Regions from separate parts of the Streptomyces sp. NPDC003011 genome, predicted to be linked through region 2. Evidence: riboswitches for the same ligand, from Rfam matches in the RefSeq annotation. Region 2 holds a riboswitch; each other region holds the start of a gene.
What was found. Region 2 has a riboswitch for cyclic di-AMP ahead of ACWD0J_RS10525 (transglycosylase SLT domain-containing protein). Riboswitches for the same ligand answer to the same signal wherever they lie in the genome.

Region 1: linked by a shared signal. The riboswitch ahead of ACWD0J_RS38235 (M23 family metallopeptidase) and the one ahead of ACWD0J_RS10525 (transglycosylase SLT domain-containing protein) in region 2 are both predicted to bind cyclic di-AMP.
Region 3: linked by a shared signal. The riboswitch ahead of ACWD0J_RS13720 (M23 family metallopeptidase) and the one ahead of ACWD0J_RS10525 (transglycosylase SLT domain-containing protein) in region 2 are both predicted to bind cyclic di-AMP.
Region 4: linked by a shared signal. The riboswitch ahead of ACWD0J_RS04675 (transglycosylase family protein) and the one ahead of ACWD0J_RS10525 (transglycosylase SLT domain-containing protein) in region 2 are both predicted to bind cyclic di-AMP.

What each region holds. Positions count from the first base shown of each region.
Region 1 covers NZ_JBSFTY010000125.1:7,164-14,646, forward strand. Annotated here, with positions in the region: gene trmB (tRNA (guanosine(46)-N7)-methyltransferase TrmB) at 1-607, shown strand, start outside; gene ACWD0J_RS38230 (PrsW family intramembrane metalloprotease) at 660-1,997, shown strand; gene ACWD0J_RS38235 (M23 family metallopeptidase) at 2,206-3,243, opposite strand; cyclic di-AMP (ydaO/yuaA leader) riboswitch at 3,255-3,411, opposite strand; gene ACWD0J_RS38240 (PP2C family protein-serine/threonine phosphatase) at 3,645-4,775, opposite strand; tRNA gene ACWD0J_RS38245 (tRNA-Met) at 4,952-5,025, opposite strand; gene ACWD0J_RS38250 (alginate lyase family protein) at 5,090-6,310, opposite strand; gene ACWD0J_RS38255 (dihydrofolate reductase family protein) at 6,722-7,483, opposite strand, start outside.
Region 2 covers NZ_JBSFTY010000015.1:8,734-16,216, reverse strand. Annotated here, with positions in the region: gene ACWD0J_RS10545 (carbohydrate ABC transporter permease) at 1-421, shown strand, start outside; gene ACWD0J_RS10540 (carbohydrate ABC transporter permease) at 418-1,296, shown strand; gene ACWD0J_RS10535 (LacI family DNA-binding transcriptional regulator) at 1,333-2,361, shown strand; gene ACWD0J_RS10530 (HAD family hydrolase) at 2,504-3,310, shown strand; gene ACWD0J_RS10525 (transglycosylase SLT domain-containing protein) at 3,364-3,846, opposite strand; cyclic di-AMP (ydaO/yuaA leader) riboswitch at 3,852-4,032, opposite strand; gene ACWD0J_RS10520 (polyprenyl synthetase family protein) at 4,980-5,990, shown strand; gene ACWD0J_RS10515 (LolA family protein) at 6,319-7,483, shown strand, end outside.
Region 3 covers NZ_JBSFTY010000021.1:74,247-81,729, forward strand. Annotated here, with positions in the region: gene ACWD0J_RS13715 (rhamnogalacturonan lyase family protein) at 1-1,744, opposite strand, end outside; gene ACWD0J_RS13720 (M23 family metallopeptidase) at 2,029-3,039, opposite strand; cyclic di-AMP (ydaO/yuaA leader) riboswitch at 3,044-3,202, opposite strand; gene ACWD0J_RS13725 (alpha-galactosidase) at 3,505-5,580, opposite strand; gene ACWD0J_RS13730 (tyrosine-protein phosphatase) at 5,762-6,559, shown strand; gene ACWD0J_RS13735 (DUF6126 family protein) at 6,591-6,710, opposite strand; gene ACWD0J_RS13740 (helix-turn-helix domain-containing protein) at 6,707-7,384, opposite strand; gene ACWD0J_RS13745 (aspartate aminotransferase family protein) at 7,454-7,483, opposite strand, start outside.
Region 4 covers NZ_JBSFTY010000006.1:43,077-50,559, forward strand. Annotated here, with positions in the region: gene ACWD0J_RS04665 (FtsB family cell division protein) at 1-183, opposite strand, end outside; gene eno (phosphopyruvate hydratase) at 285-1,571, opposite strand; gene ACWD0J_RS04675 (transglycosylase family protein) at 1,906-2,628, opposite strand; cyclic di-AMP (ydaO/yuaA leader) riboswitch at 2,632-2,800, opposite strand; gene ACWD0J_RS04680 (transglycosylase family protein) at 2,995-4,026, opposite strand; gene ACWD0J_RS04685 (cytochrome P450 family protein) at 4,177-5,466, opposite strand; gene ACWD0J_RS04690 (hypothetical protein) at 5,463-7,483, opposite strand, start outside.

The DNA of each region.
Region 1 (7,483 bases), on a different contig from region 2:
CAACCCGGTGGTGCTGGAGATCGGCTTCGGGATGGGCGAGGCCACCGCGCGGATGGCCGCCGCCGACCCGGACACCAACGTCCTCGCCGTGGACGTCCACACCCCGGGGCAGGGGAATCTGCTCAACCTCGCCGACCAGGGAGGGCTGAACAACATCCGCGTCGGCAACGGGGACGCGATCATCCTGCTCCGCGAGATGCTCACCCCCACCTCCCTCGACGGCCTGCGCGTCTACTTCCCGGACCCCTGGCCCAAGAAGCGGCACCACAAGCGGCGGCTGATCCAGCCCGAGTTCCTCGACCTCGCCGCGACCCGGCTGCGGCCGGGGGCGACCGTGCACTGCGCGACCGACTGGGAGCCGTACGCGGAGCAGATGCTGGAGGTGCTCGACGCGCACCCCGCCTTCGAGAACACCCAGGCCGACGGCGGTTTTGCGCCGCGTCCGGCATTCCGGCCGCTGACCCGTTTCGAGGGCCAGGGACTGGAGAAGGGACATGTCGTGAACGACCTGCTCTTCCGCCGCGTAGAGCAGGTCATGGAGCACGTGGTCGGGCACGTCACCGAGCACGTCTCCGCGCTCGAGGACCAACCCCCCACCGGCGCCTGAACCCACCCCGCTCTCCTGCGGGGGGCGCCTCCGCATCGTTAGGGTCAATGCCGTGGCCACCGTTCCCCCGTACCCGACGCACCCCAGCGATCCCGCCGGCGGCGCACTGCGGCACGCGCACTGGTGGCAACGGACGTGGGTGCGTCACGGCGCCCTGAGCGCCCTGCTCGCGCTCTCCGGGCTCGTCATCCTCGCCCTGGTCCGCGAACAGACCGGCACGGAGGGTTTCCTGGTCGGTCTCGGACTCGCGGTCCTGCCGGTGCCGTTGCTCGTCGCCGCGTTCCGGTGGCTGGACCGGGTCGAGCCTGGCCCGTGGCGCAACCTGCTGTTCGCCTTCGCCTGGGGCGCCTGCGCGGCGGCGTTGATAGCGATCGTCGCCAACAGCTTCGCGACCAGATGGATAGCGGCGGCCACCGCGGACCCCTCCAGCGCGGACACGCTCGGCGCGACGGTGATAGCGCCGGTCGTGGAGGAGTCGGCCAAGGCCGCCGCCGTCCTGCTCGTCTTCCTGTTCCGGCGCCGGGAGTTCACCGGCATCGTCGACGGGGTGGTGATAGCCGGGGTCACCGCCACCGGGTTCGCCTTCACCGAGAACATCCTCTACCTCGGCACCGCCTTCGGTACCGACCAGCTCAACGGCGACGGCGGGATCGCCTCCGTCACCGCGGCGACCTTCTTCGTACGGATCATCATGTCGCCGTTCGCGCACCCGCTGTTCACCGTCCTCACCGGCATCGGCTTCGGTGTCTCCGCGCTGTCGGCGGAACGCCAGCATGTGCGGCGGCTGCTGCTGCCGGTGTCCGGACTGCTGCTCGCGATGGGCATGCACGCGATCTGGAACGGCTCGTCGACGTGGGGCGAGTACGGGTTCTTCGCCGTGTACGCGGCCTTCATGGTGCCCACGTTCGGGCTGCTGACCTGGCTGGTCATCTGGACGCGGCAGCGCGAGCTGAAGACCGTACGGGAGGAACTGCCCGCCTACACCGTGGCGGGCTGGCTGACGCCGGCCGAGCCGTACGCGCTCGGGTCGATGCGGGCGCGGCGGATGGCCCGCGACTACGCCGGACAGCGCGGCGGGCGTTCCGCCGCACGGGCGGTGGCGCAGTACGAGGCGTACGCGACCTCTCTGGCCTTCCTGCGGCACCGGGGGCGGCGGGGGCGGGCGGGGGCCGACTTCGCCGTCCGGGAGCGGGAGCTGCTCCAGGAACTGTGGCGGCGGCGGGACCTGGCGCGTCCCGCGCTGGACCACGCGGCCCGGGCGACGGCACCGCCGGTGGCGGTGGCCGCGCCGCCGTGGCCGGTGTACGGGGTGTACGGGTATCCGGCGGCGCCCGCGTATCCGGGGTACCCGGCGGTGCCGTATCCGGCCTGGAACCCGTACCGGTCGTAGCCCACCGGTGCCGGCAGGCCGGCGCGTCCGTCAACGCCCCAGTTCCGTCTTCGCGTCGTGCGTGCGGTGGAGGCCGACGTGGCCGGGGCGGGACGCCGTGGCGAGGCGTGCGCGGTCGTGCCGCACGGCAACGCCCGCGGCGGAGGCCCTCATTGTGCGGAAGGCCCCCGCGCTCGTCACATCCGTGCGGCCGAGTGGCCCGCGGGCCTCAGGGGTTGAGCCCCTTGCTCCGCAGCCACGCCATCGGGTCGAGGCCGCCGGCCGATCCGCCCGCGTGGACCTCCAGGTGGAGGTGCGCGCCGGTCACGTTGCCCGTCGCGCCCACGCGGCCGATGACGTCCCCGGTGTTGACCTTCTGACCGACGCTGACGTTGATCGACGACTGGTGGGCGTACCAGATCTCCGTGCCGTCGTCGAGCGTGAGGACGGTCTTGTAGCCGTACGACCCGTCCCAGCCGGCCTGCGTGATCGTGCCGGTGTGGACCGCCTTGATGAGGGTGCCCGTCGGCGCGGCGAAGTCGAGGCCGGTGTGGTAGCCGGAGGACCACAGGGAGCCGGCCTGGCCGTAGGTGGAGGTGATCGTGTACGACGAGGTCGGCAGCGCGTACTGCTTGGCCAGCGCGGCGAGACGCTCGGCCTCAGCCTTCTTCTCGGCCTCCTCCTTCGCCTGCTGCTTCGCGGCGGCGGCCTTGGCCTCGGCCTCCTTCTCCGCCTTGGCGACGGCCTCGGCGGCCTGCTTCTCGGCGGCGGCCACCGCGTCGGCGACGGCCTTGCTCTCGATCTGGTCCTGCTGCTGCTCGGCCTGGGCGAGGATCCGGGAGCGCAGCACCTCGCCGGCGTTCTCGGTGCCCTGCGCGGCCTCCACGGAGGCCGTGCCGACGGTGCTGAGCGCGGTCGCGGTGTTCTCCGCGGTCTCGGAGGTGTCGTCGTCCGAGATGAGGGAACCCACGGAGGGCAGGTCGGGCAGCGAGATGGACACCGGCGGCTTGCCGGTGTTGGCGCTGGCCATGCCGCCCGCGCCGACGGCGGCTATGACACCGACGCCGAGAACGGTGGAGCTGCGGGCGAGTCCGCCGCGCTGCTTGGCGACACGGTGCCGGCCGCGTACCGGACGGATGGACTCCTCGGTGGGGTTCCACTCCGTCCAGGGGCCCTCGTCGGTGCGGTACTCGCCGTAGCCGAAGGTCTCGCTGTCGCGCTGGCTCGGCACGAACGGGGCTTCTGGGGCAGGCCGGTTGGACGCCACGTGGGCGTGCTCCTTTCCTTCCTTCTCGCCTACCGGGTTAGCTGACGGGTTCGGAGCAGGAAGGTCTCCTACGCGCGTATACCAGCCGTGCGGACACGGCGGTCTACGCGTGATTCACCCCAAGTAGTGGTTCCCCGGTTCCCTCGCGGGATTCGGCGCGTGCGCACGGAGCCGTCTCTTGTGACGGCTGGGACGACCGCGCTGCGTTATCGAACGTTAATAGACGCGGGGCCTCTATTCCAAGCTGTTCCGCTTGATCATTAACGATGATCCGCTGGACCAACACCCCACGATCGGCGAAAAACGGGCGAGTTGGCCATGCCTCGCACATCACACGAGTACTGACGAGGCGTCAGTTCTTCAGCGCAGGGCACTCACCTGGTCACCCGTGGTGACAACGGTCACGGCCGCCGTACGGCGAGCAGCGCCATGTCGTCCGTCATGCCGCCCCCGGAGTGCCGGCGCGCCTCCTCGGCGAGGGTGCGCAGGAGCGCGCCCGGGTCACGGAAGACCCGCCCGGCGAGCCGCTCCTGCGGGTCGTAGAACACACCGTGCTCGTCCCGCGCCTCGGACAGCCCGTCGGTGTGCACGAGCAGGGTGGCTCCCCTCGGGAGGACCGCCTCCTCGGCCCGGTCGGGCCGGCTGCCCAGCTCGCTCATGCCGAGCGGCAGCGCGGGCTCGCGGGCCGGCAACGGCCGTACACCGCCGTCGGCGTACAGCAGCAGCGGCGGCGGATGCCCGCGGTTGAGGATCCGCACCACCCCCTCCCCGTGCGGGAGTTCGGCGAGCACGACCGTCGTGAACCCCTCGACGGCCTCGACGCCGTCCCGCCGCGCGGCCTCCCGCGTCAGCGCCCGCTCCAGCCGTCCGGCGACCGCCTCCAGCGTCGCCTCCTGCTCGGCGGCCTCCCGGAAGGCCCCGATCACGATGGCGACGGCCGCCACCGCGCCCATCCCCTTGCCGCGGACGTCCCCGACGACCAGCCGGACACCGTGCGGACTGTCCTGTACGGCATACAGGTCACCCCCGATGGAGGCGTCCGCCTGGGCCGCCTCGTACCGGGCGGCGATGTCGAAACCGCCGATCCGCGCGGCGGGCTCCGGCAGCACCGCGCGCTGGGCCGCCTCGGCGATCTCGCGGGCGGAGGCGAGCCGCTGGTCGCCCCGGCGGACGACCCGGTTGATGACGGCGGCCAGGACGGCGACGGTGGCGACCGTCACCACCTCGGTGACGGTGTCCGCGTCCAGGCCGAAGCCGGACCTGGCGTGGACCGCGTACGCGGCGATCAGGGCCACGCCCCCGATGACGGCGGTGCCGCACAGCGAGTAGACCGGCGCGGCGACGAGCGGGGCGGCCGTGAAGAAGGGGATCGCGGTGAAACGCCGGGGGGTGAGGAGGTCGTAGAGGACGCCGCCGACGATCAGCAGGGCGGGGAGGACCTGAAGCAGCACCCGCAGCTTCGACAGCCGCCGCCCCTCACGCGCGCCGGCTCCGGCGTACGGCCCTTCCCCCGCCACGTTCCCAGGCCGCACCGCTCGTCTCCCACCGCGTACGTCCGCTCCGGTCACCGTCCCGCCCGTCCAGAGTTCCCTCGGCGGGGGCGGCGGGCGAGCGGTGAGGGCCGACCGGATGACGACCGGATGACGGGAGAGCACCCCCCACGCACCGAGGGCCGGAACCCTTTCGGATTCCGGCCCTCGGCCTTCAGTAGCGGGGACAGGATTTGAACCTGCGACCTCTGGGTTATGAGCCCAGCGAGCTACCGAGCTGCTCCACCCCGCGTCGTTGTGACTTCAGTGTACGCCATACGCAGGACAGATGTCGCATCGGTTCCCGCGGCCCCGTCTCAGGTGGCCGGGTTGCCCGCGTGCGTGAGGGTCTCCCAGGCGACGAACAGGTCGTCGGTGCCGGCCGGCCGGGTCTCCTCGGCGAGCTTGCGCGCGGCCGGGACGGGAATCTCCAGCCGGTCCTCCAGGTGGTTGAGGGCGACCTCCAGGTCGGGCCCCAGGTTCCGCTCCACCGTGCCGCCGCACAGCCACGCCGGGGCGGACTCCCCCGCCTGGTGGCGGGAGTGGAAGGAGAGCGCGGCCTTCAGCCGGTCCTTCACCTCGCCGTACAGGTCGACGCCCTGGTGCCAGGCGGTCTCGGCGATGTGCGCGGTGGCGGCCAGCGCGTACCCGACGTGCCGGAAGTCGCGGCAGGTCTCCTGCGAGACGCCGTTCTTGTACGTCGTCTGCCCGAACCAGTACGTCGTCAGCTTGCGCCGGGTGTCGACGCCGGACCCGCGCGGGGTGAGCGGCACACCGCCGTCCTTCTTCAGATAGAAGTACGCGGGCACGCGCTCGCGGAAGCGTTCCAGGGCCTGGTCGAAGGTCTTGTGGTCGTCGAGGAAGACGGCGATGCCGATGGCCGCGTCCGTCGTCACGAGGTCCCAGTAGCCGTTGAACTCCGGGACCTTCTTGGCCACTTCGGGAAGATGGGCGGTGCGCAGCATGTCCTCGAACCGCCGTACGCGATCAGCCGGCCACCCGGCCCCCGGCGTGTGCCGCACGAGTTCGGCGGCCCGCGCCCAGGTCGATCCCGTCCACCCGGCCTGGAGCCCCGCGTTCTCCCCCGTGTGCCGCCTCAGCCGCGCCGACCAGGCGTCCATGATCTCCCTGGCCTTGACCGCGTGCCGCTGCCTGCCGGTGATACCGAACAGCAGGGCCTGCGTGTAGGCGGCCAGGGCGTCCTCGCGCTCCTCGGCACAGCCGGGGCCGGCCTCGCCGCCGGTGGGGCAGACGACGGTGGCGTACGGCTCGGCACGGTACCGGTAGGCCCCGTACGCGCTGTCCCGCATGTCGAGGTAGGCCCGCAGCCAGGGCTGCTTTCCCGCGGTGACGTTCTTCCGTACGACGTCCAGCTGGGTGCTGCTGACCAGGACGCCGGGGTGGGTGAAATCGGCGTCCGCGGGGAGGGCGCGGGCCATGGCCCGGGGGTGCGGGCCTCTCGCTCCGCAGGAGGTGAGGAGGGCGGCGAGGAGGGTGACGGACAGGAGAGTCACCGCGTGTCGTCGGGCTGACCTCATGGGCACCTCCGTGGGGTCCGTGCGGCGGGGGTTCCCTCGCAGCGTCACCCTCCGGGAGGCCGGCCCGCAGATCCTGTTGCGCCGATCGGCCCACCCGTTCCGGGGGCTGCCGCCCCAGGACCCCGCTCCGGCCCTGAAGGGGCCTCGTCCCCAAACGCCGGACAGGCTGGGACTGCCCCTCGACCGCCGCGCCGAGAGGTTGACGTGCCGGGGGTGCCGGGGGTGCCGGGGGTGCCGGCCCGCAGCGGATGGCGCGTCAGCACCCGCCAGTTGCTGAGGCGCCGATTCCGCGCCGGACCGAGGACGGACACCCGCCGGCGCGGCCCCGGCCCACGACACGACCGGACGCACTACCCGCGCCACGGCGCTCCCGCACAGGCCGCCGCAGACACCCCGCCCCCACCCCCGCCCTCACCCCAGCACATGCCGGTTCGGTCCCTTTGCCCGCTCCTCGTACTCCGTCAGGACGACCACATCCGCCCCCTCCCGCGCCAACACCCCACTCCCGTCCGCCCCGGACACGAACGTGTCCGGCTCCCGCCAGGCCGTCACCACCCGCCGCACTCCCGCCGACAGAATCAGCCGCGCACACGGCGCCGGCCGTGACGCCCGTCGCGCGCACGGTTCCAGGCTGCTGTACACCGTCGCGGACCCCAGCCGGGGATCCCCCGCGTCGATCTTCGCCAGCGCCGCCTCCTCCGCGTGCACGACCGGGTCACCCCCCTCCCGCGAGTACCCGCGCGCGAGTTCCGTGCCGTCGGCCGCCACCACCACCGCGCCCACACTGAACGCCGTCCCGGAGGGCGGGCACCGGTCCGCCAGCTCGCAGGCGAGAGCCAGCCAGTGCCGGTCGGCGGCGGAGGGAAGGGCGCCGGTGCCGGGCGCCGTGGGCTCGTAACGCATGAGGACGACGTCACCGATGGGCCGCGTCTCCACCAGTCGCAGGCGTCCGCCCTGGTAGGGCCCCGGCCCGAACAGCCGGGGCGCCTCCGGGTCGCCGACGAACAGCGGGGCCAGCACCAGCTGGACCTCGTCCGCGAGCCCCTGCCGCAGCAGCTGGGTGTGGATCTGCCCGCCGCCCTCGACCATCAGGCGCCGGACGCCCCGCACGTCGTGCAGGTGCTCCAGCAGCAGCCGCCAGTCGAGTTCGGGCCCCAGCGGGACGACCTCCGC
Region 2 (7,483 bases):
CATGTCGTTCGCGAACATCGCGGTGTGGGGCGGCACCGGCTTCAACATGATCGTCATCTACACCGCGCTGCGGGCGATCCCGAAGGACATCTACGAGGCGGCGCGGATCGACGGCGCGTCCGACCTGACGATCGCCCTCCGGATCAAGATCCCGATCGTGGCGCCCTCCCTGGTCCTCACCCTCTTCTTCTCGGTGATCGCCACCCTCCAGGTCTTCACCGAACCCATGGCCCTCAGGCCGCTGACCAACGGCCTCTCCACCACCTGGAGTCCGCTGATGGCCATCTACGACAGCGCCTTCCTGAGGTCCGACATCTACGGAGCCTCCGCCACCGCGGTCGTCCTGGCCCTGGCCACGTTCGTCGTCTCCTTCACGCTGCTGCGCATCTCCGACCGCTACACCCGGGAGGACCGGGCATGACCCCCCTCACCCTCACCGCCGACGCCACCGGCGAGACCCGCGCCGCGCGGCGCACCGCCTGGGTCCCCACCCTCGTGCTGATCCTGGGCGCGCTGTACTGCCTGGTCCCCATCGCCTGGGTGGTCATCGCGGCGACCAAGGACCGGTCGGAGCTGTTCTCCACCTTCACCTTCGCGCCCGGCACCGGCTTCGTCGACAACCTGAGCGACCTGAACGCCTACCGGGACGGCATCTACTGGCAGTGGATGGCCAACTCCGCCTTCTACGCGGGTCTCGGCGCCCTGCTGTCCGCCGCGGTCTCCGCCGGCGGCGGCTACGCGCTCGGCCGGTTCGCCTTCCGCGGGCGGGAGTTCGTCTTCAAGCTGATCCTGGCCGGCGTCCTGGTGCCGAGCGTCGTGCTGGCCGTACCGCAGTACCTGATGCTGTCGAAGATGGGCATGGCCGACTCGTACTGGTCGATGCTGCTGCCGTCCATCCTCTCCCCGTACGGCGTCTACCTGGTCCGCATCTACGCGACCGCCGCGGTGCCCGCCGAACTCCTCGAAGCCGCCCGCATGGACGGCGCGAGCGAGTGGCGGATCTTCACCCGGATCGCGGTGCCGATGATGATGCCGGGCCTGATCACGGTGTTCCTCTTCCAGTTCGTCGGCATCTGGAACAACTTCCTGCTGCCGTTCGTGATGCTGGCCGACGACACCAAGTTCCCGCTCACCCTCGGGCTCTACACCCTGCTCGCCCAGGGCGCCTCGCAGCCCGCCCTCTACACCCTGGTCATCACCGGCTGCCTGCTCGCGATCGTCCCGCTGATCGCGCTCTTCCTGGTGATCCAGCGGTTCTGGTCGCTGGACCTGCTGAGCGGCTCGATCAAGGCCTGACACTCTCGTCTCCCCGCCCCGCCACGAACGAGGACCATGACCACGAGCGCCAACGGACGCCGCAGACCGCCCACCATCCACGACGTGGCGCGGGAGGCGGGCGTGTCGCGGGGCACCGTCTCCCGCTTCCTGAACGGCGGCCACTACGTCTCGCCCGCCGCCCGGCGGTCGGTCGAGTCCGCCATCAGGAAGACGGGGTACGTGGTCAACCGGCATGCCCGCAGCCTGAGTACGGGCCGGTCGGACTCGGTGGCGTTCCTCCTCACCGAACCGCAGGAGAAGTTCTTCGAGGACCCCAACTTCAACGTGCTGCTGCGCGGCTGCACCGAGCACCTCGCCCGGCACGACATCCCCCTGCTGCTGATGCTCGCCGCCACCGACGACGACCGGCGCCGCCTGACCCGCTACATCACCTCGGGCCATGTCGACGGCGTCCTGCTGGTCTCCAGCCACAGCGGGGACCCGGTCGCCGCCGAACTGCGCGACGCCGGGATGCCGTTGGTCGCCTGCGGCAAGCCGCTGGGCCTCGGCTCCAAGGTGAGCTATGTGGCGGCCGACGACCGGGACGGTGCCCGGGAGATGGTCCGTCACCTGCTCACCTCGGGCCGCCGTCGCATCGGCATGATCACCGGCCCGCTCGACACCCCCGGCGGCACCGACCGGCTGGCCGGCTACCGCGAGGTGCTCGCCGAGGCCGGCCTGCCCTACGACCCCGCGCTGGTCGCGGAGGGCGACTACCGCCGCACCGGTGGCGAGGAGGCGGCCCGCCGCCTGCTGGCGCGCGCCCCTGACCTGGACGCGGTGTTCGTCGCCTCCGACCTCATGGCGCGGGGAGTCGTCAGCACCCTGCAACAGGCCGGGTGTTCGGTGCCCGACGACATCGCTGTCGGCGGCTTCGACGACTCGCCCGCGGCCACCGCCGCCAGCCCCGCGCTGACCACCATGCGCCAGCCCTTCGACCGCATCAGCGCCGAGATGGTCCGGATGCTGATCGCCCAGATCGCGGGGGAGGACACGGCCGGGGTGATCCTGCCGACGGAACTGGTGGTACGGGACTCCGCGTGACCGCGTGACCGCGTGAGCGGGTGAGCGGGTGAGCGGATGAGTGGGTGAGCGCGTGAACCGGAAGAGCCGTCAACGCATGTGAAGGATGCAGCCGTCCGGTTCGCGTCGAGTCGGCGCGGCGTTCCCTCCGTATTCTCTGATCATGGCCGCACCCACCGCGTATTCACTCATCGCCACCGACCTGGACGGAACGCTGCTCCGAGGCGACGACACGCTCTCCGACCGGTCGCTCGCCGCGCTCGCGCGGGTGGCGGCGGCCGGGGCCCGGCACCTCGTCGTCACCGGCCGGCCGGCGCCCAGAGTGCGGCCCCTCCTCGACGACCTGGGCAGCGAGGGGCTCGCGGTGTGCGGGCAGGGCGCGCAGGTGTACGACGCCGGCGCGGACCGCCTGCTGTGGTCGGTCACCCTGGACCGGGAGCTGGCCGAGACCGCGCTCGGCAAGATCGAGGCCGAGGTGGGCCAGGTGTTCGCGGCCGTCGACCAGGACGGTGTCGACGGGCTCACGCTCATCGAGCCGGGCTACCTGATGCCCCACCCGACGCTGCCCGCCGTACGCGTGGGACGGCGCGACGACCTGTGGGACGCGCCGATCAGCAAGGTGCTGCTGCGCCATCCCGACCTGTCCGACGACGAGTTGGCGGCGACGGCCCGTTCGGTGGTCGGTTCCCTCGCCACGGTCACCATGTCGGGGCCCGGGACCGTCGAACTCCAGCCATGCGGCATCACCAAGGCGACGGGCCTCGCGCTGGCCGCCGGGCACCTGGGGCTCGGGCCGCACCAGACCATCGCCTTCGGGGACATGCCCAACGACATCCCCATGCTGGACTGGGCGGCCCACGGCGTCGCCATGGCCAACGCGCACCCCGAACTCAGGGCAGTGGCCGACGAGATCACCCTGTCGAACGAGGACGACGGCGTCGCGGTCGTCCTCGAACGGCTCTTTGGCTGAGGGCCACCCGCGGGCGGCCGGTGCCGGAGCGGACGGCACCGGCCGGAGCAGGCCTAGTACGCGCCCCACACGTTGTCGATCGAGCCGTACCGCGCGGCCGCGTAGTTGCAGGCGGCGACGATGTTCGCGACCGGGTCGTACGGGTCCCACGCGGTGCCGGCCACGTGGTACGCCTGGAAGGTCGGGTCGATGGTCTGGAGCAGGCCCTTGGACGGGGTGCCCGCGGCGGCGTTGGAATCCCAGTTGTTGATGGCGTACGGGTTGCCCGAGGACTCCCGGATGACATTGCGGTAAATGCCGTTGTACGTCCCGGGAATTCCGTTTTGATCCATGATCTGGAGGGCCGCCCGGATCCAGCCGTCGAGGTTGTCGGCGTAGCCCAGCGAGGAGGCCGTGGCGACGGGCGGGGTCGCCGCGGAGGCGCTGGTGGCGCCCATGAGCGGGAGCGCCAGGACGGCGACTCCGGTGCCGGCGACGGCGAGCTTGCGGGCGAGGCGGGCGGTCTTGGAACCGCGGTACTGACCGGGTGCAGACATGGGGACGTTTTCCTCTCCGGCGCCTGCGAGGTGAGCTGTCGGGTTCGGGCGGGAGCTGCCCGGCCGCGCCGCCCTGAGGGCGAGGCGACTTCACCCCTAGCCGTTCCGGTACGACCTGTGTCGTCCGGCCCGGCGACTGACCTGGGTCCCCCGCTCCTGCCGTGCGGTGTTCGTCGATGGGTGTCTCCATGGGCGGCGGCAGGATGAGGCGTCCGCCCGACGGCCCGGAACGTATGCGAGAGCACATGTCCGGAACAAGTGGCGGATTCACAGATCGCACCTATTGACCTTGGTCTGGGGCGTATGAGGTGCTTGATCCTTTGCGTCTGCCATGACTCAACTGGCGCGAAGGGCAAGGGGAGACGCGGGCGGGCGGCGGTGTGGGCGCGCACGGTCCCGAGTGACCCAACTCACGGCTGAGCACAAGAGTGGCAAATAGGGCAATGAGCCCAACTCGTAGCCAACTGGCCGTCCGTGGGATCCGCTTCTCCCCGGCCCGGTGAACGGCCGCCCGCGGAACCCGCCCGGTGGCGTCCGTCGTCGCCGGGGCGGCTCAGGTCCACTCGTACGGAGGCGTAACCGTGGCCCGCGTGCCGGAGGGGGCGTTGCCAGTCGCGGAGCGTGGCCGGCCTGGCCGGGCGGCGTGGCAGGTGTTCGGGGATCGCGGGTACCGGTTCCTCCGTGAGGGGGCGCCCCGTGCGCGTGTACGGCGGCACCCCGTCCGGAGCGGGAGGCGGAGGGTCTCGTGGGCCGTCTCGCAGGGAGAGGACGAAACGGATGCGCAGGCTGGCCGGAGTGATCTCGGGGGCGGGATGCCCGGGCGGTTCCGTGAAGGTGTCGGTGGGGATCACCGGACAGGAGAAGGCATGATCGTCCTCCCGGGCGGGACGGCGGCCGGACGCGACCTCGGCCGCGCTCCGGGAAGCGATCCCTTACTTCCCGTTAGGTCCGATGATGTCCGATGTTTTCAAGTGATCAAAAACACATCCGGCCCGGTCCGATACCGCCCGGGCCGGACCGGTGGGCGCTAGCAGTGATCGAAACGTGACCGGATACGCTGACTTGAGTGATGGCAGCGACCTATCGACAAACCGTGTAATCGCCAGTAGACACCAGCAGACAGGAGATCCCTCGTGACCGTCGTCGGGCCGTTCGGGCTGAGCGTGCGGGACCAGGCTCTGGAAGCCGATGTCCAGGTCGGATTGGCGGCTGTCGAGGAGGGACTGCTCGAAGCCACCAAGAGCGAGGTCCCCTTCATCACGGAGGCCGCCCAGCACCTGGTGCGGGCGGGCGGAAAGCGGTTCCGGCCGCTGCTCGTGATGCTCGCCGCCCAGTTCGGGGACCCGTACGCGCCGGGCATCGTCCCGTCGGCGGTGGTGGTGGAGCTGACCCATCTGGCGACGCTGTACCACGACGACGTGATGGACGAGGCCGAGGTGCGGCGCGGGGTGGACAGCGCGAACACCCGCTGGGGCAACTCGGTGGCCGTCCTCACCGGCGACTTCCTGTTCGCCCGCGCCTCGCACATCCTGGCCGACCTCGGGCCCGAGGCGGTCCGGGTCCAGGCGGAGGCGTTCGAACGCCTGGTCACCGGCCAGATCCTGGAGACGGCGGGGCCGCAGGACGGGCGTGACCCGGTCGAGCACTACCTCGACGTGCTGGGCGGCAAGACGGGCTCGCTGGTGGCGGTGGCCTGCCGCTTCGGCGCGATGATGTCGGGCGCCGACGAGACGGTCGTCGACGTGCTGACGCAGTACGGCGAGCGGCTGGGCGTCGCCTTCCAGCTCGCCGACGACGTGCTGGACATCGCCTCCGACTCCCACGAGTCCGGGAAGACCCCGGGCACGGACCTGCGCGAGGGCATCGCGACCCTGCCGGTCCTGCGGCTGCGCGAGCGCGCGGCCCGGCTGGGCCTGGCCGAGGACATCGCCCTGTGCGAGCTGCTGGCCTCCGACCTCACCGACGACGCACGGCACACGCGGGCCCTGGCGGGCCTGCGGGCGCACCCCGCCCTGGAGCAGGCGCGCCGGGACACGGTCCGCTACGCGGAGGACGCCCGCGCGGCCCTCGCCCCGCTGCGGGAGTGCGACGCGAAGGTGGCGCTGATGGAGATGTGCGACGCGGTGGTCCACCGAGCCGGCTGACCGCCGAACCGGCTGACCCCTCCCGGGGTGACGCGGACCGCCCCCGGCCGCAGTGCGGTGACCGCGTGTTCCCGGCGCCTGATCCACCACCACGGAGGGCGGCGTCCGCTCCGCAACCCCTACGGGTCCGGGCCGGCGTCGCCTCCGGGTGTCATCCCGCAGGTGTACACGGAGTTGATCCCGGGGTCTGACGCTTCTTCCCGGCCGATTTGGTCAGATGGACACCACGGAAAACACCACTCCTCACCGATTCGGGTGAGAATGGCGGCTACGGGGTGGACACAGGGGGAGTTGGACAGCCGCCGCCGACGACGGAGGTAAGGCACACATGACACCGTACGAATCCGACGACAGCAAGACTGCCGCGGAGGCCGACGACCGGTACTCGCGCCGCCGCAGGGCCGCGCGGTACGTCGTCCCCGTCGCGGTGGTGGGGGTGGCGGCGGCGACCATCGGGCTCGTCCCCGCGCTCGCCGACTCCGGCGACCCCGACCTGCCGAAGATCAGCGCCCAGGAACTCATCGAGAAGATCGCCGCGTCGGACGTACAGCAGCTGTCCGGGACGGTGAAGATCAGCACGGATCTCGGGCTGCCCGACCTCGGCGGCCTGGAGAACAGTCTGGCCTCGGGCGCCATGGAGTCGGGCGGCGACGGCGGCTCGTCCGCCGACCCGTCCGCCAAGCTCACCGGGCTCGTGACCGGCACGCACACCCTGCGCGTCGCCGCCGACGGCCCCGACCGGCAGAAGCTGTCGCTGCTGGAGAGCGGATCCGAGTACAGCCTGATCCACGACGGCAAGGACGTCTGGGGCTACGACAGCAAGTCGAACGAGGTCTACCACGCGACCGCCTCCGACAGCGCGAAGGCGGAGAAGGAGCACGACGTCCCGGCCACGCCCAAGGACCTCACCGAGGAGGCCCTGAAGGCGGTCGACGACACCACCTCGGTGACCGTCGACGGCACCGCCCAGGTCGCGGGCCGTGACGCCTACCGCCTGGTCGTCAAGCCCAAGGACTCCGGTACCACGGTCGGCCAGATCACCGTGGCCGTGGACGCGAAGACCGGGCTGCCGCTGAAGTTCACGCTGACCCCGTCGAGCGGCGGCGCGGCCGTCGTGGACGCGGGCTTCACCCAGGTCAGCTTCGCCAGGCCGGCCGCCTCCACCTTCGACTTCACCCCGCCCAAGGGCGCGAAGGTCACCGAGGGCGACACCATCGAGCACGGCGAGCACCGCGGCCACGACGGGGCGGGCGCGAAGTCCGAAAAGGACCTCGGCAAGGAGCTCGACGGCCTCAAGGTCATCGGCGAGGGCTGGAACTCCGTCGCCGTCTTCGACACCGGCGGCGAGGGCATGCCCTCCGGCGCCGAGGCCGGCGGCGCGTTCGGCGGCTTCCTCGACTCGCTCGGCGACAAGGTGTCCGGCGAGTTCGGCTCGGGCACGGTCTTCTCGACCCGCCTGGTCAACGCCCTGATCACGGACGACGGCACGGTGT
Region 3 (7,483 bases), on a different contig from region 2:
TGTACAGACGGGTCCGGGTCGGCTCGGTGGTCGTGTACAGGCGCAGGGCGGTGTGGTCGGCGGTCTCGGCGAGGATCTCCTCACGCCAGTCGCCGAGGACGTCGCCGTAGAACGGTGTCGCGTTGCGGGCGCCGGCGACGGCTGCGGGCGGGTCGAAGATCCTGGCGCTGGTCTCGGTGGCGGGGTCCCACTTCTCGACGTACGTGTGGTCGAGGAGCTCTGACGCCTTGTCACCGTCCCACCAGATCCGGAAGTTGACGCTCGGCGTGGTCGTGGAGACCTTGCCGTCGCGGACGTTGCGCACGCCCGCGCCGGGGGCGGTGACGTCGGCGGTGGAGGTCCAGTACTCGTAGCCGGGGTGACCGGGGTCGATGTCGGCGGCGTTGCCCCGGCCGACGTCGAGGTCGGCGTCGCTCTCCCAGGTGGCGGGGTGCTCGCCGGTCACCAGGCGCTCGCCGGTGTCGGCGTCGTAGTAGTACCAGGGGAACGTCGATACGACGCCCAGTTCCGACTGCTGGATGGCGAAGCCCTCCAGTCCCGGCCGGGCGGGGTCGAGGTCGGCGATGTCGAAGCGGTCGCCGTGCCCCGCGCCGGCGACGACGTAGCGCAGGGTGCCGTCGCTGTTCACGACGTAGTTGCCGTCCGCGATCTCGTCCCTGCCGTCCTGGTCGACGTCGACGGTGCGGATCTGGTGGAAGCTGGTCGCGCCGCTCGCCGGGTCCCCGACGTACTTCCACCGGCGGGTCAGCTCGACGCCGTCGAAGTCCCAGGTCTGGATGAGGGTCCGGAAGGCGCCCCGCTTGGCGCCGGCCCGGGTGACCAGCTTCGTGACCAGGCTGGGGTGTCGGCCGTCGAGATACGAGATGCCGAAGTGGCCGCCGGAGGGGCCGTCGGCGACGAAGTCGTCGGGGACGGGCTGCCGGGTGCGTTCGGCGCCGGTCGCGCCGTCGATCACCGACACGAACTGCTGGGCGGGTGAGGCGGCGGTGACCCGCTCGCCGTTCGCGAAGGTGGTTCCGTCGGCGGTGTGCACCAGCACCTCGGCGCGGCCGTCCCCGTCGAGGTCGTACACCGTCACGTTGTCGTCGTTGCGGTAGCCGCCGATCGCCGTCGAACCGCTGATCGCGGCGGGCGCCGGGTCGTTGGCACCGTTCCCGCCGACCTGGGTGTACGAGCCCGGCCCGAGGTCGACCCGCCACAGCCGCCGTCCGGTGAGCGTGTACGCCTCCAGCAGGTCGGGCCGGTCACGGGCCGGGGAGAGGCGGCTGACGACGAGTTCGTACCGTCCGTCGCCGTCGAGGTCGCCCGGCCAGGCGTGCTGCACGACGTAGCCGTCGGCGGTGGCGAGGGGGATCTCGGCATAGCCCCGGGAGAGGTCGAGCGCGGCCCGGCCCGGCTTCAGCTCCCGCCCGTCGACCACGGCTCGCACGGTGTACGTGCCGGTGCCCGGGCTGTCGTCCTGGTACGTCGTCGACCGGGTGACCGGCGCCCGGTTCAGCCGCCGTCCGTTCTTGTACACGTGGAAGCCGATGGCGTCGCCGTGCCGTGCGTACTCGGTGCCGAGCAGACGCCAGCTGAGGAACGTGCCTCTGCCGGACGGGACGGCGACCAGCCCCCGGTCGAGGTTCTCGACGCTCCTGCGCGAGGGCTCCGCGGCCTGGCCGGAGGGGGCGGCGAACAGCCCGGCGAGCAGGGCCGCGGCGGTGACGGCGACAGTTCTTCGGCGTCGGCGGACGGGGTGCACGGGAACTCCTTCGGGACGTCGGCGGCAGGAAGCGCTTGCCTCACTGCGGAGTTCACTGTGTCCCCGCCCTTCCCTCGCTGTCGACGCTCCGGACCCCGGCGCCACAAGATCGCAATGCGGCGATCATGAACGAGACATGGGCGACATGAACGAGACAAGAACGCCCCCGGCGACCAGGAGTGCTCACCGGTCGGCTTCCCGCCCGCCCCCGAACACGCCGGAGGCCGGACCCGGGGATCGGGGTCCGGCCTTCGGCGGCGTGTCAGACAGGTGGTCGGCGGGCGTCAGCCGACGGAGACGCCCTTCGCGCGGAGGTAGGCGACCGGGTCGACGTCCGAACCGTAGCCGGGCGAGGTGCGGATCTCGAAGTGCAGGTGCGGGCCCGTCACGTTTCCGGTCGCGCCGGAGAGGCCTATCTGCTGCCCCGCGGCCACGGTCTGGCCGCTGGAGACGGAGAGCGAGGACAGGTGCGCGTACTGCGCGTAGTAGCCGTCGGCCAGCTGGATGACGACCTGGTTGCCGTACGCGCCGCCCCAGCCCGCGGAGACGACCGTGCCCGCGCCCACGGACTTCAGGGAAGTACCGGTCGGGACGACGAAGTCGACACCGGTGTGGTAGCCGCTGGACCACATGCTGCCGGACATCCGGTACGGGGTTCCGACGGTGGCACCGGCCACCGGAGCGGAGAACCCGCTCGCGGTGCTGGCGGTTCCGGCGCTCTGGGTGGTGGCCGTCGACTCCTGCGACGAGGAGGTCTTCGACGAGGAGGCGGACGAATCCGACGAGGAGGCGGACGAATCCGACTTCTTCGACTCCGACTTCTGCGACGAGGAGGACGAGGAGCCGGACGACGAGGAGTCCGAGGACTCGGTCTTCGGCGTGCCGGCGGCGGCCTTCTTGCCGATCGTGAGTTTCAGACCGGGGTGGATCAGCGACGGGTCCTCGCCGACGGCCTCGCGGTTGTCGGCGTAGAGCTTCTGCCAGCCACCGCTGACACTCTGCTCGTCGGCGATCTTCGCGAGATAGTCACCGGCCCGCACCGCATAGGTCTTCACGCCGGACGTCTGCGTGGCGGCCTTCTTCTCGGCCGCCGGCTTTTCGGCCACCGCATTCTTCGCGGCGGTGGGAACCGATGACTGAACGGCATTTTCCGTGACGGACTGGGCACTCGCCGCATGGGCGCCGGTGGCTCCCAGGAGCGGAAGGGCGAGTGCGGCGCCGCCGGTTCCGGCGACGGCGATGGAACGAGTGAAGCGCTGAGCCTTGGGGCGGCGGTGCTTACCCTTCGCGGGCATGACGAATTCCTCTCCGGCGCCTGCGAGGTGAGCTGTCGGGTGCGGGCTGGAGATGCCCGGCCGTACCGGAGTACGGCTTAACCCCTAGCCTGTTCCGGAGACCGGAACAGGCGGTTGTGCCTGTGGGTCCCCCGCTCCTGCCGTGGACGGGTGAGTGTGCGGGCTCCGGGCGGCGGCAGGATTGGGCGTCCGTCCGGATCGGTGGTGAACGTAAGCGACCAAGACGCACAGGGACAAGTAGAGGTTGTATGTGAATGCGCTTCTCTTGATCCTGTGAGGGAATTCCTGGTCACCCTCCGTCAATCGGAGGGCACCTCCTCACCCCGAATTCCCATGTGGAGTATGTGCATTACGTGAACATGACGGGCGACGCACGGTCACGAGTATGACGCTCCTCACGCCCCGCCCATCAGATACCCCTATTCCAGCCAGAGTTGAACTAAGACGCCAATTCAGGCAGAAGTCTCAAATGCGGCGCAACCGGAGAACTGCCGCATCCAGGTCGCCGTGCAGTCCGGTCCGCAGCCCGTGATGCAGCAGGACGGCCCCCCGGTGGACTTCGCCCGTTTCACGGCATTCGTACGACGCCGTCGGGTCGAGTCCGCGCAGCCGCACCGCCGGGACGGGCTCGCCGTGATGCTGCGCCTGGAGCCAGGCGAGGACGACCGCCTCGTCGCCGAGCACGTACTGCACCGCGCTCAGTCCGCCCTCCGGGGGCCGCAGCCGGTAGAGGTCGCCCCGCTGCACCAGGGGCCGGATCTCCTTGTAGAGAGCCACCCAGTCGCCCGCCTCGGCGAGTTCCTCCTCGGTCCACTCGGCAAGGTCGCCGCCGACTCCGAGCACCCCGGCCATGGCGCTGACGAACCGGAACCGCAGTGAGCTGACCCGGCCGTTGAGCTGGGTGTTGGGGCTGTCGGTGACCCAGGCGGCCATCACGCGCGCGGGGTGGATCTGGCTGAAGCCGTGCTGGATGGCGAGCCGGTCCAGCGGGTCGGTGTTGTCGGAGGTCCACACCTGGTCCGTACGGCTCATGACACCCAGGTCGATCCGGCCGCCGCCGCCCGAGCAGGACTCGAAGGCGACGCCCGGGTGCGCCGCACGCAGCCGGTCCAGCAGCCGGTAGAGCGCGTCGACGTGGTCGACCCACAGGCGCTGCGGGTAGGCGTCGCCGGGCCAGCCCGCGTCGGTGAAGCAGCGGTTGAAGTCCCACTTCACGTAGTCGATCGGGGCGCTGGAGAGCAGTCCGTGGAGCTGCTCCCACAGGTACTCCTGGACGTCCTCGCGGGCGAGGTTCAGTACGAGCTGGTTGCGCAGCTCCGTCCGCTTTCGTCCCGGTTGGTACTGCACCCAGTCGGGGTGGGCGCGGTAGAGGTCGCTGTTCGGGTTGACCATCTCCGGCTCGACCCAGATGCCGAACTGCATGCCGAGGCCGTGGACGTAGTCGGCCAAGGGCTTGATGCCGCCGGGGAAGCGGTCCGGGTTGGGCGTCCAGTCGCCGAGTCCGGCGCGGTCGCTGGTGCGCTTGCCGAACCAGCCGTCGTCCACGACGAACAGCTCGACGCCCATCGCCGCCGCCCGGCGGGCCAGCACCCCCTGCTGCTCCTCGGAGATGTCGAACTCCGTGGCCTCCCAGGAGTTGAACAGCACGGGCCGGTCCCGGTCCGCGTCCGGGATGACGTGGGCGCGCTGATAGGCGTGCCAGGCGCGGCTCGCCCCGCCGAAGCCGCCGTCGCTCCACAGGCCGGCGAAGACGGGCGTGGTGAAGGACTCGCCCGCCGCCAGCCGCAGCAGGCCGGAGTCGTCGTAGCCCGCCCCGCCGGTGATCTGCACGCGGGTGTCGGGGAGTTCGGCGACGGCGATGCGCCAGGAACCGGACCAGCCGAGGGCGCAGCCGTAGACCTCGCCGCGCTCCTCGGTCGCGTCGGTGTCCAGCGCGACCCACGGCAGGTGCTGGTGCCCGGTGTGGCCGCGGCGGCTGCCGATGACCTTCTCACCGTAGGTGAGGGGGGCGCGTACGAGCCGGGACTCCGCGGCCCAGCGGCCGTGCAGCTGGGACAGCCGCCAGCCGTCCTCCCGGTCGGGCAGGGTCCAGGTGGCGGAGTCGGCGCGCAGCACCTCGACCGCCGGGCCCTGGTTGTCCAGGGTCACCCAGCGCTCCACGACGTCGTGCCGCATCCGGTAGTGCAGCGTGATCGCCAGCTCGCCGTCACGGAACCGCAGCCGCAGCTCGTCGTCCTCGGCCCTCTCGTACGCGTCGAAGCGCCACTCGGTGCCGCGTCGCTCCTGGGTGCGCACGGACAGGGCGGGGCGGACGAAACGGGGGCCGCCCTCGACGGGGTACTCCTCACGTCCGTCGAGCGGGGACTCGAAGGGCCAGTAGTCCGGCAGCGGGCGGACGGCCAGGGCCTCGGCGTCGGCGAGCGCGATCCGCGGCCCCCAGTGCAGGTGGAGGAGCTCGTCCTCCCCGGTGAGATGGAGGGCGTAACTGCTGGTCGGCCCGGACAGAATCCACGTACGGCCGTTTCCGGCGATCTCCAGCATGCAGTCCCTCACAGATACGAACAGACACGAACAGGTGCACTCAGGCGTCAACATCATCAAGGGCCGCGAGCCCTCGGTGCAACGCCTGTGGACAACTCATTGCCCCAGGCAGCCATGTCGTATCGTCGAAGGCGTGCCCGTCGTCGAGCCGCGTCGGCGGGACCGAATGGGAGGAGTCCCCGTGACGCAGCAGGTCCCGTCGACCGAGCCCGAGCTGGCCGCAGTGCGCAACTTCCGGGACGTGGGCGGGCTGCCGACCGTGGACGGCCGCCGGGTGCGGCAGGGCGTGCTGTTCCGCAGCGGCCACCTCGCGCACGCGACCGAACAGGACGCCGGCTTCCTCGCCTCCCTGGGCCTGCGCACGGTCTTCGACTTCCGCAACGCGGCGGACCAGAAACTGGAAGGTCCCGACATCGAGCTGCCGGGCGTGCGGAATGTGAACCTGCCGCTGAGCGATCCGGCGGACGGCGCCGAGTTCTGGAAGATGGTCCGCGACGGCGAGATCGACCAGCTGCGCGAGATCCTCGGCGACGGCAAGGCCGCGCGCCGCATGATCGCCTCGTACCGCTCGATCGTCACGGAGCGCACCGCCGAGCACTCCCAGGTGCTGCGCGCGCTCGCCGACGACAGCGTCCCCGCGCTCATGCACTGCGCCGCCGGCAAGGACCGCGCGGGGCTGTCCATAGCCGTGACCCTGCTCGCCCTGGGCGTGGAGCGGGAGGCGATCTTCGCCGACTACCTGGAGTCGAACGCCAAGCACCGCCGCTACAAGGTGCGCCGCAGCGGCAGCTCCTCCTCGGCCTACTCCCCCGAGGTGATGGAGCTGCTCAGCCCCCTGTTCGACGCCCGCGCCGAGTATCTGACGGCCGCCTTCGAGACGATCGAGGAGACCTGGGGTGGCGTCGACGCCTACCTGGAGAAGGGCCTGGGGATCACCCCGGAGATCCGGGAGCGGCTGCGGGACCGGCTGCTCGAATGAGGCGTACGGCCCCGCCCGGCGCCGGCGGCCGCTACGTGGCCCCCACCTCGAACAGCACGTAGATGAAGGCCGCGAAGAGATGGCCGACCGCGAGGTAGATGATCAGTCGCACCCACAGGGCGCGCGGGAACTTCTCCTCCATGTCACTCATGGCATGTCTCCGAAGGTGGGGCCCAGGCACAGCGTGGCCGTGGGGCTCTGCAGCAGGGTGTGGACGAACAGGAGGTCGACTCCGTCGGGGTCCTGGGCGGCGATGCGGTGCGGGGTCAGCGAGTCGAAGTGCGCGCTGTCGCCCGCCGCGAGCCGGTGCGTGGTGTCCCCGAGGCGCAGCCGCAGCCGCCCCTGGAGCACGTAGAGCCATTCCTCGCCGGGGTGGACGCGCACCATGTCGCCCTGGGAGCCGTGCGGGACATGGACGCGCAGTGCCTGCATGCCGCGGCCGGGTGCGCCGGCCTGCCAGTAGGTCCAGCCGCCGGCCGCGGTCGGTTCCATGGCGGCGGCGCGCACCACGGCGTCCCGGCCGGCGACCGTCTCACCGAGCAGCTCCGAAACCGTCGTACCGTAGATGCGGGCGAGCGCGAGCAGCATCGGCAGCGAAGGCTGACGCTGTCCGGTCTCCAGCCGGGACAGATGGGCGGGCGACAGCCCGGCGGCGCGGGCGGCGGCCTCAAGGGTGAGGGAGGCCTGGCGGCGCAGGGCGCGCAACTGGGGCGCGACCAGGGGGACCGCCTCGGCAGGCGGCCCGGAGCCGGGCCCGGTGCCGGACCCGGGCGGCCCCGTCCCGGGCTCGGACTCATCGGACTCAGGGGAGTTCATGCACTCCATTGAGCCGGAGCCTTGCCTCTGCGGCAAATCTGTTGCCTCAGAGGCAAAGCCGCCTCCTGGGCGGGCGTCCTAGCGGTTCGCCACCGCCTGCTTGATCAG
Region 4 (7,483 bases), on a different contig from region 2:
GGGGTAGGCGAGCGCCACCACCAGCGTGCACAGCACGAGGGCGAGCAGCGCGGCGCGGCCGGTCAGCCGGGAGCGGCGGGCCTGCCGTTTGGTCTGGGAACGGTAGACGCGGGCCGCCGTCTGCTCGCCGAGCAACCGGATCCTGGTCGTGGTGGAGAACCGGTCCCGGTCCTTCACGGCCATGTCCCCGCCTCCCGTCTCACACGTGCGTACGTCCCCGCACACGGTACGGGACCGGGTACGGGGACGTACGTACGACTGGCTCAGGCGTGGCCAGGTACGGCTCAGCCCTTGAAGCGGGGGAAGGCCGAGCGGCCGGCGTACACCGCGGCGTCGTCGAGGATCTCCTCGATGCGCAGCAGCTGGTTGTACTTGGCGACGCGCTCCGAGCGGGCCGGGGCACCGGTCTTGATCTGGCCGCAGTTGGTGGCGACGGCCAGGTCGGCGATGGTGACGTCCTCGGTCTCGCCGGAGCGGTGGGACATCATGCACTTGAAGCCGCTGCGCTGGGCCAGCTCGACGGCGTCCAGGGTCTCGGTCAGCGAGCCGATCTGGTTGACCTTGACGAGCAGGGCGTTGGCCGCGCCCTCGTCGATGCCGCGGGCCAGACGCTCCGGGTTGGTGACGAACAGGTCGTCGCCGACGATCTGGACCTTGTCGCCCAGCTTGTCGGTGAGGACCTTCCAGCCGGCCCAGTCGTCCTCGAACAGCGGGTCCTCGACGGAGACGAGCGGGTAGGCCGCGACGAGCTCCTCGTAGTACTCCGTCATCTCGGCGGCGGAGCGGTCCTTGCCCTCGAAGGAGTAGACGCCGTCCTTGTAGAACTCGGAGGCGGCGACGTCGAGGGCGAGGGCGATCTGCTCGCCGGGGGTGTAGCCGGCCTCGTTGATGGCTTCGAGGATGAGGTCGAGGGCCTCGCGGTTGGAGCCGAGGTTCGGGGCGAAGCCGCCCTCGTCGCCGAGGCCGGTGGACAGGCCCTTCCTCTTCAGCACCTTCTTGAGGGTGTGGTAGACCTCGGTGCCCCAGCGCAGGGCCTCGGAGAAGGACTCCGCGCCGATCGGGGCGATCATGAACTCCTGGATGTCCACGTTGGAGTCGGCGTGCGAGCCGCCGTTCAGGATGTTCATCATCGGCACCGGCAGCAGGTGCGCGTTCGGGCCGCCCAGGTAGCGGAAGAGCGGGAGGTCGCTGGCCTCGGAGGCGGCGTGGGCCACGGCGAGGGAGACGCCGAGGATGGCGTTGGCGCCGAGGGAGCCCTTGTTGTCGGTGGCGTCCAGGTCGAACATCGCCTGGTCGATCAGCCGCTGCTCGGTGGCGTCGTAGCCGACCAGCTCCGGGCCGATCTGCTCGATGACGGCCAGGACGGCCTTCTCGACACCCTTGCCCTGGTAGCGGTTCGGGTCGCCGTCGCGGAGCTCGATGGCCTCGAATGCGCCCGTGGAGGCGCCGGACGGGACGGCGGCACGACCGGTGCTGCCGTCGTCGAGGCCGACCTCGACCTCGACCGTGGGGTTGCCTCGGGAGTCCAGGATTTCCCGGGCTACGACGACGTCGATGGACGGCACGAGCATCTCCTTCTTGGATGTGACGTGGGCAGCAGGACCACGGTGGGTCCTGCGAGACCGAGCCTAACCGGCCCGGGGGGATCGGCCAGCCGGTCGCCCACCCCTTGGGCAGAACCGAGAGTAAATTGTTTCCGAACGGAACAAAGAGCGGAGCGGAGAGCGGAACACACAGGGGGCGCAAAGAGGGGCACGAAGAGGGGCACAAAAAAGCCCCGCTCCGGTGCGTACGGGGGAACACGCACCGGAGCGGGGAGCCCGTGGGGACGGGGGGACCCTCACGAGGCCTTCATCATGAAGGACCCGGATGTGGGGTCGCTGTGGTTCAGCTGGGCGCCGCGTACTACTTCAGGTGCAGCTGCTGACCCGGGTAGATGAGGTTGGCGTCCTCGACGATGTCCTTGTTCAGCTCGAACAGCTTCGCCCAGCCGCCCTTGACGCCCTGCTTGTCGGCGATGGAGCTGAGGGTGTCGCCGGAGACGACCTTGTACTCGCCGTCGCCCTTCTTGACCTTCTTGCCGGTCGGGGTGGTGACGGTCTTCTTGGTGGCCGGACGCTCGGCGGAGCGGGAGGCCGGCTGCTCGCTGGTCGAGCGGCTGCTGGTGTCGGTGCTCTGGCCCTGGCTCTGGCTCTGGCTCTGCGAGGAGCTGCTGGAGCCGCTCGACGAGGACTCGGCACCGGCTCCGTTGTAGGCGGCACCGGACAGGCTCACGCCGCAGACCGGCCAGGCACCCTTGCCCTGGCCCGCCAGGACCTTCTCGGCGACGGCGATCTGCTGCGCCTTGGAGGCCTGGTTGGCCTGCGCGGCGTACTGCGTGCCGCCGTACGCGGCCCAGGTGGAGGCCGAGAACTGCAGGCCGCCGTAGTAGCCGTTGCCGGTGTTGATGGACCAGTTGCCGCCGGACTCGCACTGGGCGACGGTGTCCCACTCGGAGGCGGTGGCGGCGGAGGCGCTGCCGGCCGCCATCAGCGGGGCGGCGACGGCGGCACCGGTGACACCGGCGATGGCGATGGCACGGGTGGCCTTGGACGGGCGACGGTGCTTGCCCTTGGCGGAAAACAGCATGGTGGATCCCCTCACCGACGCCTGCGAGGTGAGCTGTCGGGTTCGGGCCGGTTGAGTTGCCCGGCCGCGCCTCTCACGAGGTGCGGCTTCACCCCAAGCCGGTTCCAGCCTCAAGTGCTGGCCCCGGCGCTTACCTTGGGTCCCCCGCTCCTGCCTACGGCGCTTGACGCGACGACTGTTCCCGGACGGCCGCTGGCAGGATTCGGCGTTGCGGCAGCCGGGGCTCGTGTTGGCGAGCGGTCCCGACGGTAGACACGCGATCCACGGAATTTCAAAGACGATCAGGGCTTCTGAGACTCATCCCACACTTTCGCCAAACCGGACATTCAGTGCGAAGCGTGACGTGAACTCCCGTTGGTTTTCGCCCTATTCGACACCAAGTCCAAGGGTCTGACCGGGCACGATACGGCTCGGGTCACCACCGATCGCCTGCTTGTTCTCCTCGTAGAGCGCACGCCATCCGCCGTCGAGCCCAAGGGAGTCGGCGATGGACGCGAGCGTGTCTCCGGGAAGGACGGTGTAGGAGTCGCCCCGGGCGGCGTGACGGCCGCCGGAGGTGGCCGTGTCGGCGGCGGCGAGGGTCGCGTTCTCATCGGCGCTGCCGCCGCGGTGCTTGCCGCCGCTGAGGGCGCCGGTGTCGACGAGGCTCGAAGAACCGCCCACTTGCCAGGAGTTGTCCGAGTCGTCCTGATTCTCCGTGCCGGTGGAGGAGTCGCCGGAATCCTGGGAGTCACGGGAACCCGCGCCGGGATCAACGGATGTGTCGGAGTTGGCCAGGTTGTCCCCGGTGCCCGAAGAGCCCGAAGAGCCCGAAGAGCCCGATGAATCCGGCGAATCCGGCGAATCCGTGGGCGACGAGGCCGACGCGGACGGCGACGCCGTGTCCGACTCCGCGTCCGCGGAGGAACCCGTCGACGGATCCGCGGGGTCGGACAGGCCGGAGGAGGCCGAGCCGCCCGTCCCGCTCGACGTGTCCGGCGTCGCGTCGCCCGCCACACCCGTGTCGACGTCGGCCGCCCGGGAGTCCTTGCTGAGCCCGTTGAGCAGCCCGCAGGTGGACCAGTAGCCGACGCCCTGGTCGGCGAGGATCTTCTCCGCCACGGCGATCTGCTGGGAGCGGCTGGCCTGGTCGGCGCGCGAGGCGTAGTCGAGGCCGCCGTACTGCTCCCAGTCCTCCTGGGCGATGTGCAGTCCGCCGTAGTGCCCGTCGCCGCTGTCCGCGCTCCAGGAACCGTCGGTCTCGCAGTTGGCGACCTGGTCCCAGGTGGTGCCGGTCGCCGCGCTGGCGCCGGTGGCACCGAGCAGCGGGATCGCGATGGCGGAGCCGGTCACTCCGGCCGCGACGAGAAGAGCCGGAGCCTGGCGGGGGCGACGATGACGGCCGTTCCCGGAGAGCATGCGGAGACCTTTCACAAGACAACGGTGACCGGCGCGGCGCGTGGTGCTCGGCGCCGCGCTGATCCGTGAACGTATAGGCACACGATCACTTGTCACAAGTTAATGCCGCGCAGATCACGTGAAGATCACAGAGTTGAGGGCGTGTCACCTTTACCTGCGTGAAGGCGTCCGGCCACGGGGCGTGAACTCGACGGGCAGCGTGCGCAGTCCGCGCATGATGAGCCCCCCGCGCCACCTCAGGTCCGTTGGGTCCACCGCGAGTCGCAGGTCCGGGAGCCGGGTGAGGAGCGTGCCGAGGGCGGTCTGGCCCTCCAGGCGGGCGAGGGGCGCGCCGAGGCAGTAGTGGATGCCGTGGCCGTATCCGAGATGCTGGTTGTCCCGCCGGGAGAGATCGAGCACGTCCGGATCGGCGAACCGCTCCGGATCCCGGTCCGCGGCGGCGAGGACGACGAGCACGGGATCGCCGGCCGCGATGTCCTGCCCGCCGATGCTGAGCGGCCGGGTGGCGAACCGCCAGGTGGCGAGCTCGACGGGGCCGTCGTAGCGCAGGAGTTCCTCGACGCCCGTCTCCAGGAGCCCGCGTTCGCCGGCGGCGAGGGACCGCTGGAGCCGGTCGCGCTGCCCGGGGTGGGTGAGGAGGGCGTAGGTGCCGTTGCCGATGAGGTTGACGGTCGTCTCGAAGCCGGCGAAGAGGAGGATGAAGGCCATCGCGGCGGCCTCGTTCTCGGTGAGGTGCTCGCCATGGTCGGAGGCGCGGATGAGCCCGGAGATGAGGTCCTCGCCGGGGGTGCTCTCGGCGGGGAGCGCCTCGCGCTTGCGGTGGATGAGCTCGGCGAGATAGCCGCGCATCTTCTTCACCGACCGGGCGACACCGCCGCGCGGCCCGCCGCCGTGCCGGATCATCATGCCCGCCCAGTCGCGGAAGTCGTCCTGGTCCTCGCGGGGGACGCCGAGCAGGTCGCAGATCGCGTAGATGGGGAGCGGGAAGGCGAAGTCGTGGATGAGGTCGGCGCTGCCCCGCTCGGCGAACCGGTCGATGAGGTCGTCGGCCAACTCCTGTACCCGGGGCGCGAACTCGGCGACCCGTCGCGGGGTGAACGCCTTGCTGACGAGCTTCCGCAGCCGGGTGTGGTCCGGCGGGTCGATGTTGAGCAGGTGCGTCATCAGCTCGGCCTTGCGCTCACCGGGGATTCCGGTCTTGCCCTTGGCGTGCGCGGGCTCGTCGTGATGCGCCGGGTTCTTCGAGAGCCGCGGGTCGGCGAGGGCCTGCTTGGCATCGGCGTAACGGGTGACCAGCCAGGCCTGCACGCCGCTGGGGAGTTCGGTCCGGTGGACGGGGGCGTGCTCGCGCAGCCAGGCGTACGCGGGATAGGGGTCGGTGGCGAACTCCCAGGTGAAGAGTTCCGGGGCGGGGTCGGCGGGAGGGGGCTGGTGGGTCACGCCCCGACGGTATCGGGCGGCTCGGGAGCCTCGCTCATGGCCTGCTGAGCGCCGGGGTGGCCCATGTCGGCGGCCTTGCGGTACCAGTCGCGTGCCTCGTCGGGCCGGTCCTGCCGGTCGAGCAGGGCGCCCAGACGGTAGGCGGCGTAGGCGTCGCCGGTCGCGTGGCCCTCTTCGTACAGCTTCCGGGCCTCGTCCGCCTGTCCCTGCTCCTCGGCCAGGGTGCCGTGGTGGGCGTAGTCCAGCGGGAAGGCGGAGCTCGGAGCGAAATAGTCCTGCAGGTCATTCACCTCCGGTCCCAGCGCGCTCAGGAGTTCCCCGGCGCTCTCATCGCCTGCCTTCGCCGCACGTGTCAGCCATATCTTCGCCTTCCTCGGCTCGCTCATCAGCAGGTGGTACATGCCCGAGCTGCGGGCGACCGCCGTGTGTCCCGCCTTCTCCGCTTCCAGGTACGAGTCGTGCGCCGCCCCGTAATCGCCCCGCAGGAGCAGCAGGTCCCCGAGCAGGTGCGCCGCCTCGGCGTCCCTCGCCGCCGTCAGCCACTTCTCCGCCAGGCCGAGGTGCAGCCGTCCCGCCTCGCGGGCCGCGCTCGTGCTTCCGCTCTCCGCCGCGGCCTCCAGGTACCGCAGGGCACCCGTCTCGTCCCCCGCGTGCAGCAGACGCGCCGCCCACTCCTCGGCCGCCCGCGGGTGTCCGGCGTCGGCCGCGCGGCGGAGCAGTTCCTCGCGTTCGTCGCCCCCCACGCGATCGGCGAAGGCGTACATCAGGTCCGCGTCGCCCGCTTCGATACGCGCGTGCAGCGCGACCCGTGCCGCGTCGAGCACGGGCCCGCGGTCGACCGGGGCCCCTCCCTCCGCCGCGTCCAGCAGCGTCCACCACACCTCGTCCGGCACCGGCTCCAGATCGGCGCCCGATCTCAACGCCTCCGCGACCAGCGCCCCGTACGCCCGCCAGGTGTCCGCCTCGTCGCCCTGTACCAGCAGCCCAGACACCCCGAACAAGGGTGTCGTCGCCCAGGCGAGCGCGTCCTCGAACGACTCGCGCTCCTCCCTCCCGTACCGCTCCTGCACCGAGGCGAGCAGGCCGACCGGTACCGCTCCCCGTACTCCGCACCGGGCGAGGTCCACCGCCGCCCGGACCAGCAGCTGGCCTCGTGGGTGCTCCAGGTGCGTCCCGACCCGCCGCCACTCGTCGAACAGCAGGTGCCCGATCGCGAAGTAGGAGGCCGCGCCCTCCCGTCCGCTCCACATGTACGCCGGGTAGGCGCGCGGGTCGTCGTGCGCCGCCAGCCGTTCCAGCTCGGCCTCGCTCCACTCGCGGGCCAGCTCCACAGTGCGGGCCGCGGCGACGACCCGGTCACCGGGGGCGGTGCCGGCACGGCGCCGGTAGTACTCGTCGGGGCTCATCGCGCCGAGCACGACCACGCCGAGCGCGCTGAGCCGTCCCAGCAGCCGGGGGTCCAGGCTGCCGGCGCCGACGCCCAGGTGGTCGGTCAGCTCGTCCAGCCAGAGGACGTAGCCGCCGGGCATCCCGCGCAGTGCGGTGAGCAGGGCCCGCAGGTCCTCACCGGGGTCCGGGACGTACAGCCGGTGGTTCTCCAGCGTCCGCACGCCCTGCCACGCCGTGTACGACGTGCCCGCGTACGGCTCCCCCAGGATCAGCACCAGGCTGCTGTGCCCGAGCTTGGCGCGCAGGTCCTCGTCACAGTCGCGCGGCACGTACGGCGGCACGTCGGGCTGTCCGGGCACGTGGCGGGTGGGGCGGACGCCGAACTCCAGGGGCCCCACCTGCTGGACCGGCCGCCAGTCCGCCGGGGCGGGGACGGTGCCGTAGTGGTGGTGCTGGACCCCGATCACCTGGTCGTGGAAGGTGCCGTCGCGGAAGTCGACGTGGTCGGCGGCCGTGTGCACGGCGGGAGCGGCCGCCCTGGGCGGTGCGGCGTGCTCCGCCACGATCGCCTTGAGGTCGGAGAAGGACTGGGCGCGGTCGACGCGCAGGGTCTCCAGCAGGCGCCGCT